3 regions of the Cytobacillus oceanisediminis genome follow, and region 2 is predicted to be linked to each of the others. Evidence: riboswitches for the same ligand, from Rfam matches in the RefSeq annotation. Region 2 holds a riboswitch; each other region holds the start of a gene.
The links. Region 2 has a riboswitch for S-adenosylmethionine ahead of IRB79_RS07415 (homoserine dehydrogenase). Riboswitches for the same ligand answer to the same signal wherever they lie in the genome.
Positions count from the first base shown of each region.

Region 1: linked by a shared signal. The riboswitch ahead of IRB79_RS09385 (2,3-diketo-5-methylthiopentyl-1-phosphate enolase) and the one ahead of IRB79_RS07415 (homoserine dehydrogenase) in region 2 are both predicted to bind S-adenosylmethionine.
Region 3: linked by a shared signal. The riboswitch ahead of IRB79_RS25485 (methionine ABC transporter ATP-binding protein) and the one ahead of IRB79_RS07415 (homoserine dehydrogenase) in region 2 are both predicted to bind S-adenosylmethionine.

Region 1 covers NZ_CP065511.1:1,823,045-1,827,251, forward strand. Annotated here, with positions in the region: gene IRB79_RS09375 (carbon-nitrogen family hydrolase) at 1-133, opposite strand, end outside; gene IRB79_RS09380 (pyridoxal phosphate-dependent aminotransferase) at 277-1,449, shown strand; SAM riboswitch class I at 1,541-1,644, shown strand; gene IRB79_RS09385 (2,3-diketo-5-methylthiopentyl-1-phosphate enolase) at 1,731-2,963, shown strand; gene IRB79_RS09390 (2-hydroxy-3-keto-5-methylthiopentenyl-1-phosphate phosphatase) at 2,956-3,618, shown strand; gene IRB79_RS09395 (methylthioribulose 1-phosphate dehydratase) at 3,615-4,207, shown strand, end outside.
Region 2 covers NZ_CP065511.1:1,417,848-1,422,054, forward strand. Annotated here, with positions in the region: gene yhbH (sporulation protein YhbH) at 1-851, shown strand, start outside; gene IRB79_RS07405 (general stress protein) at 909-1,523, opposite strand; gene IRB79_RS07410 (NUDIX hydrolase) at 1,733-2,371, shown strand; SAM riboswitch class I at 2,448-2,549, shown strand; gene IRB79_RS07415 (homoserine dehydrogenase) at 2,662-3,879, shown strand.
Region 3 covers NZ_CP065511.1:5,046,466-5,050,672, forward strand. Annotated here, with positions in the region: gene IRB79_RS25475 (MetQ/NlpA family ABC transporter substrate-binding protein) at 1-427, opposite strand, end outside; gene IRB79_RS25480 (methionine ABC transporter permease) at 446-1,045, opposite strand; gene IRB79_RS25485 (methionine ABC transporter ATP-binding protein) at 1,086-2,117, opposite strand; SAM riboswitch class I at 2,226-2,326, opposite strand; SAM riboswitch class I at 2,426-2,524, opposite strand; gene IRB79_RS25490 (DMT family transporter) at 2,598-3,512, opposite strand; gene IRB79_RS25495 (MocR-like pyridoxine biosynthesis transcription factor PdxR) at 3,644-4,207, shown strand, end outside.

The DNA of each region.
Region 1 (4,207 bases), 410 kb from region 2:
AAAGTTCCGGCAGTACAATAACATCCGGAGTAGCATTAAGCGCCTTTTTAATCATGGTTTCGGCTGTTTTAAAATTCTCCTCAGGTTTCCCAAATGCAATATCCATTTGCAAACAGGCAATCTTTAATTTCATAAAACTCCCCCGCAATCATCTTATCCTTATGGTAAAATTAGTCCGATAGATGGAAATTTTCAAAATTTTACTTTACAACTTACCATTTACGTTATATCATTTGTGACTATATTTTCAATCTTTTTTTTAAGCAGGTGAACAATTTGGTAAATTATCCGCAATCAGATCTTTTAAAAAGTCTGCCTAAACAGTTTTTTGCATCTTTGACAGCCAAAGTGGGAAAAAAACTCGAACAAGGTTATGATGTCATCAATCTTGGACAGGGAAATCCTGATCTGCCTACCCCAGAGCATATTGTCAAGAGTCTTCAAAGTGCGGCCGTAAATCCGCAAAACCATAAATATTCTCCTTTCCAGGGCTTCCCGTTTTTAAAAAAGGCTGCTGCAGACTTTTATAAAAGGGAATTTGATGTTGAATTGGATCCCGGAACCGAAATAGCCATCCTTTTTGGTGGTAAATCCGGCCTGGTTGAAATCCCTCAATGCCTTTTAAACCCTGGGGACAGCATATTGGTTCCGGACCCGGGATATCCTGATTATTGGTCAGGTGTTGCACTTGCCAAAGCAAAAATGGTGACAATGCCTCTAAGAGAAGAAAATAATTTCTTGCCAGTTTACAGTGAATTGTCAGCAGACCAGCTAAATACAGCCAAACTGATGTTCCTTAATTACCCAAATAATCCGACTGGAGCAGTGGCAAACAAGGATTTTTTTCAGGAAACAGTTGATTTGAGCCGAAGTCATGGCATTTGCATCGTCCATGATTTTGCATATGGCGGTATTGGTTTTGACGGCAAAAAGCCTGAAAGTTTTCTTCAGGCAGAAGGGGCAAAAGAGGTCGGAATTGAAATTTATACTCTTTCAAAAACCTTTAATATGGCAGGCTGGAGAGTTGGATTTGCAGCTGGAAATGCAAGTGTCATCTCAGCACTGAATCTTATGCAGGATCATCTATACGTCAGCTTGTTTGGTGCTGTTCAGGAAGCTGCAGCAGCTGCTCTGTCAGGACCCCAGGATTGTGTTAATGAATTGAATTCCATATACCAATCCAGACGGAATACATTCATCTCTGGCCTGAGGGAAATTGGCTGGGATGTACAAGCTCCTAAAGGCTCCTTTTTTGCATGGCTCAAGGTCCCTGAACAATTTACATCGGAAGAGTTTGCTGACTATCTCTTGGACAAAGCGCATATTGCGGTTGCACCTGGCATCGGATTTGGTGATTTTGGAGAAGGGTATGTGAGAGCTGGTTTGCTGACATCTGAGGATAGACTTAAAGAAGCGGTGGCCCGAATACAAAAATTAGATTTATTTTAATTTTTTTCATAATTCAATTGACAAAAACACGAAGCACTGTCATAATTCTAATTAAATTTTAATTCTAAATTAACTGAATACTCATTTCGTTTTCTTATCAAGAGCAGGCGGAGGGACTAGCCCTATGAAGCCCGGCAACCGACTTATACCTGAGCACGGTGCTAAATCTTGCAGCTTATAGCTGAAAGATAAGAAGATGTTAGATTGCTATGCTAACCTCTTCTTATTTGAAGAGGTTTTTTATTGTTCTCATTCTTTGATTTTTGAAAGGAAGAATATACATGAGTGAAATTATTGCAACGTATCTGATTCATGATGAAAAACATAACCCGGAGAAAAAGGCCGGGGAGATCGCTTTAGGCTTAACGGTCGGGTCATGGACCCATTTGCCCGAACTTGAAAAACAGCAGCTGGAAAAGCATAAAGGCAGGGTCGTTTCTGTTGAAGACCTTATTAAAGATGAAGAAAGAAAGGAAACAGCCGCAGTCATTAAGATTGCCTATCCCACTGTTAATTTCAGTCCGGATTTACCGGCAATATTAACAACAGTCTTTGGAAAACTGTCATTGGACGGAAAGATTAAATTGTTAGATTTACAGTTTTCCAATGAACTTAAAAGCTTTTTCCCCGGGCCTCGATTCGGGATTGACGGACTGAGGGAAAAACTGAATGTATATGACAGACCCCTTCTGATGAGCATCTTCAAAGGGGTGCTCGGCAAAGACATGGATTTTTTAACTTCGCAGCTGAGGGAACAGGCCCTAGGGGGCATCGACCTTGTAAAAGATGATGAAATTCTATTTGAAAACCGCCTTACACCTTTTGAAGCCCGGATAACCGAAGGCAAAGAAGTGCTAAGGCAGGTTTATGAGGAAACAGGCCACCGTACCCTATATGCTGTAAATTTAACAGGCAGGTCTTTTGAATTAAAAGATAAGGCAAGGAAGGCATCCAGACTTGGTGCAGATCTTCTTCTGTTCAATGTATTCTCTTATGGGCTCGATGTTTTGCAGTCATTAAGAGAAGATGATGAGATTGGGCTGCCTATCATGGCACATCCTGCAGTTAGTGGAGCTCTTTCTGCTTCAAGTGTTTATGGGATTTCCTATCCTTTGCTTTTAGGCAAACTCCTCAGGTATGCAGGTGCAGACTTGTCTCTATTCCCTTCCCCTTATGGATCGGTTGCCCTTGAAAAAACTCAGGCATTATCAATTGGGGATGCTCTGACTAAGAATGATTTCTGCAAAAGAACCTTTCCGGTTCCATCAGCCGGCATCCATCCGGGTCTTGTGCCTCTGCTTTTCGAAGACTTCGGAATAGACAGTGTAATCAATGCCGGAGGCGGCGTACATGGGCATCCGGATGGGGCAAGAGGAGGCGGTTTGGCATTCCGCCAGGCAATTGATTTAATTTTAAAGGGGGCTTCTTTGACAGATGCTCCATCAAACTTCCCTGAATTAAAAAAAGCGATTGATCTGTGGGGGTACAAAGAGGTGGCTGTAAAGAATGGCTAAAATAGCGGTTTTTTGTGATTTTGATGGAACTATTACCGAAAATGATAACATCATTCATATCATGAAGCACTTTGCTCCTTCCCAATGGGAAGGGATAAAAAATCAAGTTCTGGGACAGGAAATTTCCATTCAAGAAGGAGTAGGAAAGATGTTTTCCCTTCTCCCAAGCAGTCTGAAAGATGATATCACCGATTTCATCTTGGAAAATGCGAGAGTAAGAGAGGGATTTCAGCCATTTATCGATTATCTGGCAAAAGAAAATATACCGCTTTATATAGTCAGCGGAGGAATAGATTTTTTTGTGGCTCCTGTACTGGATAAGTATGGACCCTTTGAAGAGGTGTTCTGCAATAGTTCTGATTTTAGCGGTGATACAATTAAAATCTTATGGCCCCATAGCTGCGATGAAAATTGCAATAATAATTGCGGCTGCTGCAAGCCTTCCATTATGAGGAAACTAGAAGGTGAGGACACCTTTAAAGTGGTGGTCGGAGATTCAGTAACTGATCTGGAGGCTGCAAAACAGGCAGACTTTGTCATAGCAAGAGACCTGCTCCTGGAGAAAAGCAAAGAGATGAACCTTAATCATTGTGCCTTTGAATCGTTCTATGATTGCATTGAGCTTTTAAAAAGATTAAATGAGGTGAGGGTATGAGCAGACTTGAGGAAAAATGGAATGAGCTTGCAGATATTAAGGATGAGCTCGCAGAAAGGGACTGGTTTATGGGAACGAGCGGAAATCTGGCCATTAAGGTCAGCGGACGTCCCCTTCAATTCCTCGTAACAGCAAGCGGAAAGGATAAAAGGAAACGCACTGATGAAGACTTTCTCCTTGTTGATGAATTCGGACACCCGGCAGGGGAAACACAACTAAAGCCATCCGCTGAAACACTTCTGCATACTGAGATATATAGAAGAACAAAAGCTGAATGCAGTCTTCATGTACATACAGTAGATAATAATGTCATCTCAGAAATTTATGGTGATCAGGAGGCAGTAACATTTAAAGGGCAAGAGCTGATTAAAGCATTTGATAAATGGGAGGAAGATGCTGTTCTTGAGATTCCGATTATTCCGAATCATGCACATATTCCCACGCTGGCTAAGTGTTTTTCTTCCCATATACATGAAGATGCAGGTGCTGTTTTAATAAGAAATCATGGAATTACGGTATGGGGCAAAACCTCCTTTGAGGCTAAAAAGATCCTTGAGGCTTCAGAGTTTCTGTTCCGCTATCAGCTAAG
Region 2 (4,207 bases):
GGCAAGGGGCAGGCGACCAGGCAGGCGAGGATTATTTTGAAGCTGAAGTATCACTGATGGAAATTGAAGAAGCATTATTTAAACAATTGGAATTGCCTAATTTAAAAAGAAAAGAGCAGGATGAAAACCTGGTAGAGGACATTGAATTTAATGATATCAGAAAGACTGGATTAATGGGCAATATTGATAAGAAACGCACCATGATGTCGGCATTTAAGCGCAATGCAATGAGTGGAAAAGCAGCGTTCCACCCAATTTATAAGGAAGATTTGAAGTTTAAGACCTGGAATGAAATTGTAAAGCCTGATTCAAAGGCTGTTGTGCTTGCGATGATGGATACGAGCGGCTCGATGGGGATCTGGGAAAAGTATATGGCCAGAAGCTTTTTCTTCTGGATGACGCGGTTTCTGAGAACCAAATATGAGACAGTCGAGATAGAATTTATTGCCCATCATACTGAAGCAAAGGTGGTCTCAGAAGAGGACTTTTTCTCAAAAGGAGAAAGCGGGGGAACCATTTGTTCATCTGCCTATCGTAAAGCACTTGAACTGATTGATGTCAAATACGACCCGCACAAATATAATATTTACCCTTTTCACTTCTCAGACGGTGATAACCTGACCTCTGACAACGCCCGCTGTGTTAAGCTAGTGGAAGACCTGATGAAGGTGTCCAATATGTTCGGATACGGTGAAGTAAACCAGTATAACCGCCACTCGACCCTGATGTCAGCCTATAAAAATATTAAAAATGAGGATTTCCGCTATTATATCCTTAAGCAAAAAGCAGATGTATTCCATGCGATGAAGAGTTTCTTCAAACAGGAGGAAGATAAGAAGAAGTACGCTTAAGAGAGGGGAACCTCTCTTTTTTATTCCGAAAAAAAGACCCCAATCGGGGGCCTTCTGCTATTTGAGCCTTTCTTTCGTATGTCGATCATCCCGGTTTAATTCAGCACTGGTTTTCACATCTGCAGACTTGGGTGAAACGTGAACACGATTGATTTCCTGATTATCGGCAGCACATGAGTTACGGGATTTATCTGCCAGTGTTTTGATATCTGCTTCATGGACAACTTCCCGGGCTGAAGCGCTTTCGAGGTACCCTTCTGAGTCTTCAGCAGTGATCCTCTGATTGTCCTCCTGGGAAGTGGGATAGTTCCCATAGTAGTCCGCGATTAAGACGTATTTTCCATCAAATACCATGCTTGCGTATTTATCCAGGTCATGTTCATCAAACCGTGTACCATCTTTTTTATCAGGATCCATTCCAGAACTTGTGGCTGGATCTTCTCCCATAAAAAGGGCTTTCACTGAATCAAGAAAGCGCTGATTGCCGAGCTCCTGGGATCCGACTATTCGCAAGTTCACTCCATGATTGTCTGCAAAGCTTTCAAGGTTCGCTCCATCTTTTGAAACAATCACCAGGTTGTCTTTCTGATACCCGTTTGACTCTGCCCCTTCAATAGCATCTTTTAGATCTTCCTGTGTATCATACCCGCCTACTAGTATATTTTTTTTCATATTTTCACTCCTAATGTCATATTATATTTTCTATTTTCCCTGAATTGCAGGCGGAGAAACTTTCTTTTTCTATTGAAGGGCTGACAGATAAGTAATAAACTGTGCAGAATCATTACATGGTACAAGCCGTATGAATTAATAAAACACAGTAAATACAGTATGATAAAGATAATAGCCGAAAAATTGGAATCGCTGCTGGAGGTGGGTATATGGAGATTGAGAAACTGGCTAAAAGGTTGGGTAACAGGACCCCAGTTATTTTAGGGAGTGAGCGATTTTTGAAATTCGCTATTTTGCTTCCGCTTGTTGAGAAAAATAATGAGGTACATGTCCTTTTTGAAGTGCGTTCACTTAAAATGAGAAGGCAGCCTGGGGAGGTCTGTTTCCCGGGCGGGAGAATAGATCCGGAAGATAGGGATGAGGAGCATACGGCCATCCGTGAGACCTCAGAGGAACTCGGCGTGAGTGAAGACAGCATTACAGATGTGTCCCCGCTGGATTACATGATTTCCTTCGGACAAATTATTTACCCTTATGCAGGCATTATCCATAATCCTAACCAGATTGTGCCAAACCCTGACGAAGTAGAAGAAGTTTTTACCGTGCCTCTTTCCTTTCTAAAAAATGTAAAGGCGGAAACGTATCACGTGAATTTTAAAGTGGAGCCCGAAGAAAATTTTCCTTTTGACTTGATTGCCGGGGGTGAAAATTACAAATGGCAGACAAGGAAAGTAGAAGAAGTATTTTACTATTTTGAGGATAAGGTTATTTGGGGGCTGACTGCCAGAATTCTTAAGCATTTTCTTGAAATCATTACTGAAGATTTCGAGGAAAGTGAAAGCGTTTGAAGAAAATAATTTTCAAAAAAGGTTGACGCAGTCCTTATAAATGTTTATGATTCATATAAATTGAATACTTAGAAACTTCTTATCAAGAGAGGCGGAGGGACTGACCCTATGAAGCCTCGGCAACCAGCATTTATGCACGGTGCCAAATTCAGAGGAATACATTTTCCGAAGATAAGAAGGCGGAATGAACGAAATGTAAATTCAAACCCCTTCTTGTCTGTAATGGACGGAAGGGGTTTTTTGTTTTTACAGGTATCTGCACTTTAAATATTAACCAGGGGGAATGAGAAATGTCAGCGATAACGATTGGGCTATTGGGGTTTGGAACAGTTGGAAAAGGAGTGTATGAAACGATCAGCAAACATCAGGGAAGGCTTCAGGCGATATTCGGGAAAGAAGTTAAGGTCTCGGCCATCCTTGTCAAAAATGTGAGTAAGCATTCTTTGCGCGATGATGAGGTGCTTTTAACTGATGACTTTCAAGATATTATTGAGCTTCCTAAGCTTGATGTCGTAATTGATGCCATTGTTGGCAGGGAACCAGGCTATACGTATTTGCGCCAGGCAATATCGAGAGGATGCCATGTCATTACAGCAAATAAGGAGATGTTTGCATTCCATGGAAGTGAGCTTGCGAGGCTCGCAAAAGAAAATAATGTATCATTAGGATTTGAAGCAACAGTCGGAGGCGGAATCCCTATAATTCAGACTATCAAGCAGCTGCTGAATGCCAACAAGATTGAACGGATCGAAGGAATATTAAATGGCACATCCAATTTCATTTTGACAAGTATGCGCGAGGAGAGCTTATCATTTGAAGAAGCACTGAAAATAGCTCAGGAAAAAGGATATGCAGAAGCCGATCCCAAAAATGATATCGAAGGATATGACGCTTTTTACAAAGCGGTTGTTCTGAGCGAGCTGGTATTCGGGAAAGCACCGGCGCAGGAAACATCTGTTAGAGAAGGCATTACTGACATTACAATTGAGCAAATTCGTATGGCTGATTCCCTGGGACTGAAATTTAAACATGTAGCATCAATTCAGAGGGAAAAAGATGCTATCCGCTGTACTGTAAAACCGGTCCTGACAGGGGAGGCACATCCCTTGTACAGAGTAGAAGGAGTGCAAAATGCAGTTTCGATTGATGCGGATATAGTCGGGAATATCAGCCTGCAGGGTCCTGGAGCCGGCATGTTTCCGACAGCTAGCGCAATTATTGAAGATTTGATTCATGTAGGCAGAGCCGATATTCCTTCAGTCTTTGAGGAAGGCAAGTCGGAAGGGACTGTTCTTGACGAGCCAGTTTGGATCATCTGGGGTGATGCTGATAAAGCGGGATTGCCTGAGGGATGTGAAATAATCAGAAAAGTGTCAAAAGATGTCTTCATCTTTAAGGCATCATTGGAAGCTGTGTCATTATTAGATACATCAGATTTGAAGGCTTATCAGGTGCTTGGAGACTATGCTCCGGCTGCAAAGGAAAATAAACAGGTACAGACGGTATAACCTGAAAGCATAATGAAAAAGCAGGAGGGGCAAGCTTATGAGCTGCCCCTCCCGAAGTATGTTTAGAGATGGTGGATGTTATCGCAGTCCAACTGCCCGTACAGGCCCGTCAGCAGAACAAAGACTAAAAACGCCACGTTCTCCCAAAAGCTATCACTTTCGGTCGTGCGATGCATCGCTGCCGCAGCTTTCCTTATCCTGTGGCAACGTCTTTGTGACCCGCTTCCTCCCAAAAGCTGTCGCATTTGGTCGTGCGATGCTCATGCTGACGAAGCCTTCCTTGTCCTGTGGGCCTCAACTAACAATCAGTGGGGTATAAAGCCCCCCA
Region 3 (4,207 bases), 1.7 Mb from region 2:
GGGCTCTTCCGCCATTTGAAGCATCATTTGGAATGGCAATTTTGCCGCCTTCCGGAATGTCTTCTACAGATTTTACTTTTTCAGAATAAAGACCCATTGGTGCTAATACAGTTGTCGCTATTGGGGTAAGATCCATATTATGCTCTTTAATAAAAGTGTCAAAATAAGCGACTGTTTGGAATGCATTCACATCAAGATCGCCTTCTGCAAGGGCAACGTTTGGCTGCACATAGTCAGAGAATGTCACAACTTCAATTTCAATGCCTTCCTTTTCAGCCTTTTCTGCAATAAAGTCCCAGATGCGTGTATCAGAACCGCTGACACCTAATTTAATTTTCTTTGTTTCTTCTCCGCCAGTCGTGCTTGAGCATGCTGCAGTGAACACAGCCAATGCTAAAATAATAAATGTTAAAAATAGTTTTTTCATGATGTATTTCCTCCTCATTTATCTTCTTCTGATTTTTTTGGATAAAATATTCCCGAATGACTGCAGGCCCTGAACCATGACAACTAAGATCGCAACGGTAATCAGCATGACTGTTGTATCGAATCGCTGGTAGCCGTAGGTAATGGCGAGGTCACCAAGCCCGCCGCCTCCGACTGCCCCGGCCATGGCTGATGCTCCGACCAATCCGATTGTCGCAATTGTAAAGCCTAATACCAGCGAACTGAGTGCTTCCGGAATCAAGAATTTAATAATTATCTGGCCCGGTGTTGCACCCATTGCTTCTGCAGCTTCTATGACTCCCGGATCTACCTCAAGCAATGAGTTTTCTATTAATCTTGCAATATAGGGCCCGGCATAAAATACCAGCGGCACTACGGCTGCAGCCGTACCAATCGATGTTCCGACAATAAGCCTGGTAATTGGGATAATGGCTACCATTAAAATGATGAAGGGAACAGATCTGAAAATATTAATAATGCTGTTTATGATGTTAAAAACAACGAGGTTTTCCAGCAGATGCCCTTTCCTTGTCACGACAAGCAATATGCCAAGCGGCAGTCCGATAACAGCTGAAAACAGCAATGAGAATGCCACCATTTGGACCGTTTCGATTAAGGCTTCTATGATTTTTTCCTGATTAACTAGCACGTGATGTCACTTCCTTTATTGAAACTTTTTCCTGGCTGATGTACTGAATAGCACGTCTGATTTCACTGTCCGGACCCTGGAATTCAACAATCAGGTTGCCAAAAGGTGTTCCCTGAAGTTCAGTAATATTTCCAAACAGGACGTTGAAGTCGATATTAAACTTTTTGGCAACCTGCGAGAGCAGCGGCTGTCCGGCAGAACTTCCAACAAAGTTGATTCTAAATACCTTTTGAAGCCCTTGCTGTCTTTCGATCACTTCTTTAATGGAGTCAGGTATTTGATCATTCATGACAGTGCTGACAAAGTTTTTCGCTGTTTGTGTATTTGGTGAGGAAAAGACATTAAAGACGGTTCCTTCTTCGATAATTTTTCCTGCCTCTATGACAGCGACACGATCACAGATCTCTCTGATTACAGACATTTCATGTGTAATGATCAGAATAGTAATGTTGTATTCTTTATTTATTTTTTTCAGCAGTTGCAGGATAGAGCTGGTTGTCTGCGGATCCAGAGCTGAAGTCGCTTCATCACATAATAGAATGGAAGGCTGGGTCGCCAGCGCCCTGGCAATTCCGATCCGCTGCTTTTGACCGCCTGACAGCTGATCGGGATAGCTGTTCGCCTTGTCTGCAAGCCCCACGAATTCTAATAGTTCTTGGACACGCTTTTTTATTTCATCCTTAGGGACCTTAGCCAGTGTGAGCGGCATCGCCACATTGGCAAACACTGTTTTCGAGTTTAAAAGGTTAAAATGCTGAAAGACCATCCCGATGTTTCTTTTCACTTCGCGAATTTCTCTTACAGATAAAGCCGTCAGATCATGTCCGCTGACAATGACCTTTCCTGAAGTCGGCTTCTCCAGCCAATTGACACAACGGATCAAAGAACTCTTTCCCGCACCGCTGAAGCCGATCACACCGAAAATCTCACCCTTATTAATCTTTAAGTCTATTCCATTTAAAGCAGCTACCTGCTGTCCTCCGCTTTCATAGACTTTCTTTAAATTCTGAAACTCTATCATTCAGCATCTCTCCTTTTCTAAAGTTATATCTTATTATTCCTATGCAAAAACTAAGAATTATATCCTGAAATTTACCCCTTCCATCAGAAGAGGTTTTTTGAAGTCCTCTCCTTATCTTTCAGGCTTTCGCCTGCTGGATTTGGCACAGTGCAGTCTGCCTGCTGCCGAAGCTTCATTGGGCCAGGTCCCTCTGCTTCTCTCGATAAGAATTATTCATATGTTTATGAATAGAATCCCGCTGTATTTTCCGGGTAAAACAAAAACCCTCTTCTAAAGAAAGAAGAGGGCAGCATTTATCAATGGTCCTCTCCTTATCTTTCAAGCAATGCTTGCTGGATTTGGCACGGTACACGCTGTCCGCTGCCGAGGTGTCATAGGGCCAGTCCCTCAACCTCTCTTGATAAGAAGATTTTTATTATTCGGTTGTTAATATGCTTATTACTTTACCACCATAAAGAAAAGGATGTCAATCATTATTTTTCAAATATTTTCACTTGGCCCATTTTCATAAATTTCTGTTACTTTAATAGAGCTATCTTTACGGTGAATAATCATCACACCTGCCAGAGCGATCATACCACCCGCAATGGATAACATAGCCGGCACCTCTCCCAGCCAAATCCACGCAATAACAAACGCTATTGCTGGTGTCAGGTAAAGAGAGCTTGTCGCTTCAGAAGCCCCTCCTACGGACGCAAGAAAAGCGAGGGCAATATATGGAATTACCGTTGGAAAAATCCCCAAATAGAGGACACTTAAAGTGGATTCGGCCGACGCATGAAAAATCTCATTACCAAGCCCAGGAAGATAAATCAGCATAAAACTAGTCCCTGCCCATACCGTATATGATGTAAATGACAAAAATCCGTATTTATTTAAATATTTAGTCTGAAACACGAAATAGATGCTTTCTGAAATGGAAGCAAGCAGGACGAATAAAATACCGGTTTGAATTTCAAGCCCGCCTCCTATACCAAGCGAAATAAGTGCGGCACCCGCAAAACTGACTGCGGAACCAGTCCACCTTACCCTTCCAAACCTTTCCCTTAAAAATAGAGCAGCCAAAGCAGCCGAAAAGATCGGAGTCATTGATACAATCAAGCTTGCCGGCCCGGCGCTTACTGTTTTTTCCCCAATGTTGAGTGCTGTATGATAAACCGTAAAACCAAGGAATCCAAGTATAAAAATAGCAGGAAGATCTTTTATATCCGGAAGACGCATCCTTGTCAGCAGTGCTAAGACACCAAGTGCAGCGGAACCTACTAAAAGTCTAAAAAGGGCAAGGTGCTCAGGGGAGTACGATTCAAGTCCAGCCCGAATTCCCGGGAATGCGGATGCCCAGAGAATGATGATAGAACTATGTGCCCCGATAATCATTAGTTTTTTATGAGCCAATTTCATCCCCCTTATCAACATTTCCAGCCATTATCTGTGCTGCTTTTCATGATAGTCAATAACTGATACAATGTCCTCAACCAATTAGGAAAGAATTTTACCAGCCAATTTTCATGAAGGCGGTTATATAGATGGATACAACACAATTGCCAAAATATCAGCAAGTTATTGAGACTATTAAAGAAAAGATTTCCAAAGGTGAATGGCCAATCGGAAGTAAAATTCCAAGCCAGCGGAAACTGGCTGAGGAGTTTGGAGTAAACCGAAGCACAATTATCACTGCTCTGGAAGAACTTGCTGCAGATGGACTAATAGAAGGGAAAACGGGGGTTGGCACTAAGGTTATTAATAATACATGGACTCTGCTCGCTTCAAGGCAGTCTGCCAACTGGAGTGAATATATCGATACAGGGATACACAGAGCCAGCGAAAAGATCGTTCAGGAAATTAATGACTTAGAAATGGATCCCACTTTTATACAGCTCAGCAAAGGAGAGCTTTCCCCTGAAATTTTCCCTGTGCAAACGATGAAGAAAGTTCTAAAGGAAGCTGCTGATGAATTGTGTGAACTCGGTTATGAGGAACCAAAGGGGTATTTGCCATTAAGACAGGCAGTCAGTGAGTATTTGGCAGCATACGGAATCTTCGCATCTCCTTCCTCCATACTTATTGTTTCTGGAGGGCTGCAAGCGCTG